2 regions of the Mesorhizobium sp. XAP4 genome follow, and region 1 is predicted to be linked to the other one. Evidence: riboswitches for the same ligand, from Rfam matches in the RefSeq annotation. Region 1 holds a riboswitch; the other holds the start of a gene.
What was found. Region 1 has a riboswitch for S-adenosylmethionine ahead of P3C39_RS23560 (homoserine O-acetyltransferase). Riboswitches for the same ligand answer to the same signal wherever they lie in the genome.
Positions count from the first base shown of each region.

Region 1 (4,414 bases):
GTCTTTCACGGCGCCTTCGCCGTCGGGCTGGCGGAAGCCATGCCGGTCGAGCAGGCTTTGCGGTTTGCCAGTGCGGCCGCGGCGCTCAAATGCCTGCGCTTCGGCGGCAGGCTTGGCGCGCCGAACCGAGCCGAGACGCTGGCCATGGTTGCGCAGACCTGGCCTGCCTGAGACAGACCTAGCCCTTCGCGGGGTGCTCGACCGCCTGACGGCCGAAATCGGGAACGTCGATGTCCTGGCCGGCTTCGATGATCGAGCGGCGCACGGCGCGGGTGCGGGTGAACAGGTCGAAGAGTTTTTCGCCGTCGCCCCAGCGGATTGCGCGCTGCAGCGACGCCAGATCTTCCGAGAACCGCGCCAGCATTTCGAGGATGGCGTCCTTGTTGTGCAGACAGACATCCCGCCACATGGTCGGATCGGAGGCGGCAAGGCGGGTGAAGTCGCGGAAGCCGGAAGCCGAATATTTGATCACTTCGGATTTGGTCACCGACTGCAGATCATCGGCGGTGCCGACGATGTTGTAGGCGATGATGTGCGGCAGATGCGAGACGATGGCCAGCGTCATATCGTGATGCTGGGGATCCATCGTGTCGATGTTGGCGCCGCAGCGCCGCCAGAACTCCGACAGCCTCTCCAACGCGTCCGGGTCGGTGTCGGGCAGCGGCGTGAAGATGCACCAGCGATTGTCGAACAGGTCGGCGAAACCGGCGTCGGGGCCGGATTTTTCTGTGCCCGCCAGCGGGTGGCCGGGAATGAAATGGACACCTTCAGGCACATAAGGCTGCATTTGCGCAATGACAGACGCCTTGGTCGAGCCGACATCGGTGAGGATCGCGCCCGGCTTCAGCGCCGGCGCGATTTCCTCGGCAACCGCGCCGGACGATCCAACCGGCACCGAAATGATGACCAGGTCGGCATCGCGGACAGCTTCTCTCGCATCGGTGCTATAGCTATCGCCCAGCCCAAGCTCCTCGGCCCGTGCCAGCGTCGCCGCACTGCGGGTCGAGATGGATACGTGGCGGGCGAGGCCCTCGCGGCGGATGACGCGGGCCAGCGACGAGCCGATCAGGCCGATGCCGACCAGAGCGATCTTTTCAAACATCGGTGATGTCATGGTTTCTAGCTTTTCAGGAATGTCGTGAGAGCGGCGACAACGCCGCGATTGGCCTCTTCGGTACCGACGGTCATGCGCAGCGCGTTGGGAAAGCCATAGCCCGAAACGCGCCGCAATATATAGCCGCGCGCCGTCAGATAGTCGTCCGCCGCCGCTGCCGAATGTTTCTGGTCCTCGGGAAAATGAATGAGGATGAAATTGCCGACGCTGGGCGTCACCCGCAACCCAAGCTTTGTGAATTCCGCACTCAGCCAGGCCAGCCAGGTCTCGTTGTGCGCCACGCTGCGCTCGACATGGGCGCGATCTCGAATGGCGGCGATGCCGGCCTCGATCGCCGTCGCATTGACGTTGAAGGGGCCGCGCACGCGGTTGATGGCGTCGACGATGTGCATCGGCGCATACATCCAGCCGATCCGCGCGCCGCCGAGGCCGATCTTGGAGAAGGTCCGGGTCATCACCACGTTCTCTGCGCTGCCGACCAGTTCGATGCCGGCCTCATAGTCGTTGCGGCGAACATATTCGGCATAGGCCGCGTCGAGCACCAGAAGCACGTGCCTGGGCAGACCGGCATGCAGCCGGCGCACCTCCTGGAACGGCACATAGGTGCCGGTCGGATTGTTGGGATTGGCGAGGAACACGATCTTGGTACGCGGCGTGACGGCGGCCAGGATGGCGTCGATATCGGCGCGCTCGTCTGTTTCCTTGATCGTCACCGGAACGGCGCCCGCCGACTGGATGTAGATCTTGTAGACCATGAAGGCGTGTTCGGTGATGACGGCCTCGTCGCCGGGCGCCAGATAGGTCTGCGCTAGCAGGCCGAGGATCTCGTCGGAGCCGTTGGAGCAGATGATGTTCTGCGGGTTGAGGCCATGCACCTCGGCGATCGCTTCGCGCAGCCGCCTGGCGGTGCCATCTGGATAGACGTCAAGCTTTCCGGCAATCTCGCGCGCGGCTTCGATCGCCTTCGGTGAGGGCCCGAGCGGGTTCTCGTTGGAGGACAGCTTGTGGACCTTGGCGACGCCGGCAGGCGCCGTGCTCTTGCCCGGCACATAGGCGTCTATGTCCATGATGCCCGCGCGCGGGGTTGGACGTGCCTGGTCCGGTGTCTGGCTCATGTCGCAAAATCCGTCGAGAACGCTTCCTGAGGGAAGCCGCAGCGGAAATACAAGCCGTGGCCTGCAATGTCGAGAGGCGACAGCCTCCCGCCCAAGGCAGGCCGTTGACGCCGGCGCGCCACAGCCCTAGAAGGGGAGCGAACTTCCGTGGTGATTTGGCCGGTCGGCTTGCAGCCACGTTAAACAACTTGCTAAAGGGCCGTTTGCATCCTGTAACCGGCTTTGCGACCGCAATGCCGGTTTTTTGTTGTCCGCGCCGGCCGGACACCCGTATCGGCATCGACTTTCGACGAGTGCGATGCGTGGGCTCAAAGTGTGAGATGGATGTCATGGCCGTTCTGCGTGCCCGCAAAACCAACAACGAGGTCGACCAACCGTCGAGCCCGGTTTTGCGTTTTGGATCCGACAAGCCGCTCAAGCTGGACGCCGGTACGCTGCTGTCACCGTTCCAGATCGCCTACCAGACCTACGGCACGCTGAACGATGCCCGCTCCAACGCCATCCTCGTCTGCCATGCGCTGACCGGAGACCAGCACGTCGCCAGCACCAATCCGGTGACCGGCAAGCCAGGCTGGTGGGAAGTGCTGATCGGGCCCGGCAAGATCATCGACACCAATCGTTTCTTCGTCATCTGCTCCAACGTCATCGGCGGTTGCCTTGGGTCCACCGGCCCGGCCTCGACCAATCCCGCCACCGGCAAGCCCTATGGGCTCGACCTGCCGATCATCACCATCCGCGACATGGTGCGGGCGCAGCAGATGCTGATCGACCATTTCGGCATCGAGAAACTATTCTGCGTGCTCGGCGGCTCGATGGGCGGCATGCAGGTGCTGGAATGGGCGTCGAGCTATCCGGAGCGCGTCTTCTCGGCACTGCCGATCGCCACCGGCGCGCGCCATTCCTCGCAGAACATCGCCTTTCATGAGGTTGGCCGGCAGGCTGTCATGGCCGATCCGGACTGGCATGGCGGCAAATATTTCGAGCACGGCAAACGCCCGGAAAAGGGCCTGGCGGTAGCCCGTATGGCCGCCCACATCACTTACCTGTCGGAAGCCGCCCTGCACCGCAAGTTCGGCCGCAATCTGCAGGATCGCGAAGCGCTGACCTTCGGCTTCGACGCCGACTTCCAGATCGAAAGCTATCTGCGCCATCAGGGCATGACCTTCGTCGATCGCTTCGACGCCAATTCCTACCTCTACATGACGCGGTCGATGGACTATTTCGACCTCGCCGCAGACCATGGCGGCCGGTTGGCCGATGCCTTCGCCGGCACGAAAACCCGCTTCTGCTTGGTGTCGTTCACCTCGGATTGGCTGTTCCCGACCGAGGAGAGCCGCTCGATCGTGCATGCGCTCAACGCCGCCGGCGCATCGGTATCCTTCGTCGAGATCGAGACCGACCGTGGCCACGACGCATTCCTGCTCGACGAGCCGGAACTGTTTGCCGCGATAAACGGCTTCATCGGCTCGGCGGCCCGAGCGAGAGGGCTGAGCGCATGACCCGGAAAAATTGCAGGCTTTTCGGATCGGGATCATGCGCCAGGCGGGAGGCGAAGCCATGAGCGTCAACCGCGACCAGCGCGTCGACCTCGAAGTCGTCGCCAACCTCATCCCGCCACAGTCGCGCGTGCTCGATGTCGGCTCGGGCGACGGCTCGCTGCTCGAACTGCTGCAGGACACCAAGCAGGTCGACGGCCGCGGACTCGAGCTGTCGCAGCGCGGCGTCAACGAATGTGTGGCGCGCGGCCTCTCGGTCATCCAGGGCGACGCTGACAAGGATCTCGAATTCTATCCCGACAAGGGCTTTGACTTCGTCGTCCTGTCGCAGACGCTGCAGGCCACCCGCAACCCGAAGCTGGTGCTCGACGAACTGCTCAGGATCGGCAACCGCGCCATCGTCTCCTTCCCCAATTTCGGCCATTGGCGTGTGCGCCTGTCGCTGTTCCTCAACGGCCGCATGCCGGTGACCAAGGACCTGCCCTATTCCTGGTACGACACGCCCAACATCCACTTCTGCACCATCCGCGATTTCGTCAATCTGTGCGACGAACTCGGCGCGACAGTCGAGAAGGCAACCGCCCTCGACGCCGCCGGCCAGAAGATCGGCTTGTCGATGCCGTGGTGGTTCTGGAATTTCTTCGGCCAGCAGGCAGTGTTCTTGCTGAAACGGTAATTTCCTCACCGAT
Region 1 is NZ_JARIXW010000005.1:448,258-452,671, reverse strand. Features, by position in the region: gene P3C39_RS23575 (sugar kinase) at 1-171, shown strand, start outside; gene P3C39_RS23570 (prephenate/arogenate dehydrogenase family protein) at 179-1,114, opposite strand; gene hisC (histidinol-phosphate transaminase) at 1,120-2,229, opposite strand; SAM riboswitch at 2,367-2,444, shown strand; gene P3C39_RS23560 (homoserine O-acetyltransferase) at 2,559-3,728, shown strand; gene metW (methionine biosynthesis protein MetW) at 3,787-4,401, shown strand.

Region 2 (4,414 bases), on a different contig from region 1:
GCAGGCGCGCTGGCAGTATGCCGGCGAGGCGCTCGGCCTCGGCTTTGCCCAGGGCAAGAGCATGCTCTGGAACAAGCCGATGCTCGACGCCAATGGCGGCATCCGCGCGCTGGCCGCCGAGATCGCCGAGGATGCCGCTGCGACCAAGCTGGTGAACAGTCTCGGCCTGCGCGTCAATCTCGTCGCCGCCCCCTTCGAGCAGCCGCTTGGCCGGCGCTCGTTTGACGACATCTGGTCGCGTCAGGCCCGTTGGGCGCGCCTGCGCCGCGTCACTTTCCCGCTGTTCTTCGCACCCGAAATCCTGACCGGCGCCGTGGTGCCGCTGGTGCTTGCGCTGATTGCAGCGGCAAGCGCCGGCTTCAGCCTCTGGGCAACCGCCCTTGCCGTGCTGGCGGCCTTCTACCTTCCGGAGTGCGCCCTGGCCTGGTCCAAGGGCTGGTACCTGTCGCCACGCATGGTCGCCGCGATCATGGCGCGCGACCTGATCCTGCCGGCGATGTGGGCGCGCGGCTGGCTCGGCGGCGCCGTCGACTGGCGCGGCAATGCAATGACCATCGGCACCAAGACGGCCGAGCTGGAAGAGACGCCGTCCGGCGCCTGAAGGCCTCCTACCTGGCCTTCAGCGCCTGCGCGATGTCCTCGAGCAGATCGTCGGCATCCTCCAGGCCAACCGACAGCCTGAGCGTGCCCGGCCCGATGCCGAGCTCGGCGCGCGCCTCGTCGCTGAGATTCTTGTGCGTCGTCGTCGCCGGGTGGGTGATCAGGCTCTTGGCGTCACCGAGATTGTTGGAGATCAGGACGATGTCGAGCGCGTTCTGCAAGGCGAAGGCCGCCTGCTTGCCGCCCTTGACGTCCAGGCAGATCAGCGTCGAGCCGCCCGACATCTGCTTCTTGACGATGTCGGCCTGCGGATGGTCGGCGCGGCCGGGATAGATGACGCGCGCGATTTCCGGCCGTTCGGCCAGAAAATCCGCGATCCGGCCGGCACTTTCCGTCTGCTGGCGTACGCGCAGCGGCAGCGTTTCCAGGCCCTTCAGCAGCGTCCAGGCGTTGAAAGGCGAAAGGCTTGGGCCGGTATGGCGGAAATAATCGTGCAGGTTCTCGTCGATCCACTTCTTGTCCGACAGGATGACGCCGCCGAGGCAGCGCCCCTGGCCGTCTATGTGCTTGGTCGCCGAATAGACGATGATATGGGCGCCGAGCTGCAAGGGCTTCTGCTGTAGGGGCGTGGCGAAGACATTGTCGACGATCAGCCTGGCGCCGATCGAATTGGCAAGCGAAGCGACAGCGGCGATATCGACCACTTCCAGCGTCGGATTGGTCGGGCTTTCCAGGAAGAACAGCTTGGTGTTCGGCTTGACCGCCTTTTCCCAGTTGGCGATGTCGGTGCCGTCGACCAGCGTCGCCTCGATGCCGTATCTCGGCGCCAGCGTCTCGACCACCCAGCGGCAGGAGCCGAACAGCGCACGCGCCGCCACGATATGGTCGCCGGCCTTGGCGCTGCACAGAAGGGCGGCCGTCACCGCGGCCATGCCCGACGCGGTGGCGCGCGCGTCTTCCGCACCTTCCAGCGCGCACATGCGCTTCTCGAACATGTCGACGGTCGGATTGGCGTAGCGCGAATAGATGAAACCCGGCTCTTCGCCCTTGAAACGGGCTTCGGCGGCTTGCGCCGTTTCGTAGACATAGCCTTGGGTGAGATAGATCGCTTCTGACGTTTCGCCGAAACCGGAACGCAGCGTTCCGCTGTGCACGAGTGCCGTCTGAGGCTTCCAGTTGCGCTTCTTGGTGCTCATCGCTTTTCTTCCAGACACAAAAAAACCGGCCGCGAAAGTCGCAACCGGTCCATACGGCCTTGCGGCCCGACGGTCCTTTAGCGACTTGTTTAACGTGGCTGCAAGCCGACCGGCCAAATCACCACGGGATAACGACCCTTTAGACCCGCACCGCGCTTGCGTCAATTGCCGGCTTCATTAAGAGGTTTGTACCAAGCAGGAGTGGAGCCTTGCGGCAGACAGGCATTCTTCCCGACCAGGACATATCGGCGCTGCTCCAGTCCGGCGCGCTGAAGTCGGCGCGTGCGCTCGACACCGACCAGATCCAGCCGGCCAGCCTCGATCTCAGGCTCGGCGACAAGGCCTGGCGGGTGCGCGCCTCCTTCCTGCCCGGCCCCAATCACAAGGTCTCGGAAAAGCTCGACCGGCTGCAGCTGCACGAGATCAATCTGGCCGAGGGCGCGGTGCTGGAGACCGGCTGCGTCTACATCGTGCCCCTGCTTGAAAGCCTGGCGCTGCCGGCGGACATTTCAGCCTCGGCCAATCCGAAGAGTTCGACCGGACGGCTCGACATCTTCACCCGCGTCATGACCGATCGCGGCCACGAGTTCGACAAGATCGCGGCCGGCTATCATGGCCCGCTCTTTCTGGAAGTCAGCCCGCGCACCTTCCCGATCGTCGTCCGCACCGGGTCGCGCCTGTCGCAGATCCGTTTCCGCACCGGCAATGCGCTGCTCTCCGAAGCCGAGTTGCACGACCTGCATCGCACGCAGATGCTTGTCGCCACCGAGCCGCCGAACATTTCCGGCGGCGGCATCGCGCTGTCGATCGACCTCAACGGCGATCAAAGCGGCTTGGTCGGCTATCGCGGCAAGCATCACACCGGCCTCGTCGATGTCGACAAGCGCGCGGCCCAGGAAGTCGTCGACTTCTGGGAACCGATCCACAAGAGCGGCGCCGGCGAACTGGTGCTCGACCCCGATGAATTCTACATCCTCGTCAGCCAGGAGGCGGTGCATGTGCCGCCGCTCTACGCCGCCGAGATGACGCCCTTCGATCCGCTGGTCGGCGAATTCCGCGTCCATTATGCCGGCTTCTTCGATCCGGGCTTCGGCCATTCCGCATCCGGCGGCACCGGCAGCCGGGCGGTGCTGGAAGTGCGCAGCCATGAAGTGCCGTTCATCCTCGACCACGGCCAGATCGTCGGCCGGCTGGTCTACGAGCATATGCTGAAGCGGCCGCAGGCGCTCTACGGCACCGATCTCGGCTCCAACTACCAGGCGCAGGGCCTGAAGCTGTCCAAGCATTTCCGCGCCGCGCGCTGACCCTCATTGCCCCAAGGCAAAATACTTGCCTGTACCGGCTCGCCATGCTTGGCTGCCTTGCCGCCCGTCAAGCTGGCGGCGTTCAAGGGGAACCAAGAAAATGCGATTTTCGAAATGGGTCATATCGGCGGCGGGCGCTGCCATGCTGGCAACACTGGCCGGCTCTCTGTCGGTGCAGGCGGCGGAGAAAATCAAGATCGGCACCGAGGGCGCCTATCCGCCGTTCAACACCATTACCGCCGACGGCAAGGTCGAAGGCTTCGACATCGACATCGCCAATGCGCTGTGCGCGCAGATGAAGGTCGAATGCGAGATCGTTACCCAGGACTGGGACGGCATCATTCCCGCTTTGCAGGCCAAGAAATTCGACGCCATCATCGCCTCGATGAGCATCACCGAGGAGCGCAAGAAGCAGGTCGCCTTCACCAACAAATATTATACGACACCGCTGGCTCTGGTGGCGCCGAAGGACACCGATCTCACCTCGACCGAACCGGCGGCCCTTGCCGGCAAGACGGTCGGTGCCCAGGCTTCGACCACGCAGGCCGACTATGCCCAGAATGAATATGGCAAGGCGGGCGCGGAGGCCAAACTCTATCCCACCCAGGAAGAGGCGATCACCGACCTGACCAACGGTCGTCTTGACGCCGTGATCTCGGACAAGTTCGTGCTGATGGACTGGCTGAAGAAAGCAAGCGACGGCTGCTGCAAGCTGGTCGGCGACGTCAAGGGCACCGAGACCCAGGCCGGCATCGCCGTGCGCCTGGACGACACGGCCCTGCGCGACAAGCTCAACGCGGCCATCGACGCGATCGTTGCCGACGGCACCTACAAGAAGATCCAGGCCAAGTATTTCGACTTCGATATTTATTGAGGCAGAGGCGCCTTTTTCCTTCTCCCCTTGTGGGAGAAGGTGTCGCCGGAGGCGACGGATGAGGGGTGTTCCAGGGAACGCCAACGTTTCACTCCGCTGGAACACCCCTCATCCGTCTCGGCGCTAACGCGCCGATCCACCTCCCACTTGGGGAGAAGGAAAAGGCGCGCTCTCAAAGCGCCTTCACAGCCACCTTCACCGGCTGCTCGATCTCGAGCGGGTTGCGCAGCGGCAGGCCGAAATCCCCGGCCTCGATCTCGAAGACATCGCCGGCCTCGGTCGTGATGCCGTCGGCGAAGGACAGCGTCGCCGTGCCGAACATGTGCACATGCACGTCACCCGGCTGGCGAAAAGCCGCGTATTTGAAATGATGATGTTCGAGATTGGCGATGGTGTGCGACATGTTCGCTTCGCCGGACAGGAACGGCTTTTCCCACAGC
Region 2 is NZ_JARIXW010000004.1:433,365-437,778, forward strand. Features, by position in the region: gene P3C39_RS19655 (ceramide glucosyltransferase) at 1-601, shown strand, start outside; gene P3C39_RS19660 (O-succinylhomoserine sulfhydrylase) at 609-1,796, opposite strand; SAM riboswitch at 1,854-1,931, opposite strand; gene P3C39_RS19665 (2'-deoxycytidine 5'-triphosphate deaminase) at 2,006-3,100, shown strand; gene P3C39_RS19670 (ABC transporter substrate-binding protein) at 3,201-3,974, shown strand; gene araD1 (AraD1 family protein) at 4,147-4,414, opposite strand, start outside.
Region 2: another riboswitch for S-adenosylmethionine. It lies ahead of P3C39_RS19660 (O-succinylhomoserine sulfhydrylase); the one in region 1 lies ahead of P3C39_RS23560 (homoserine O-acetyltransferase).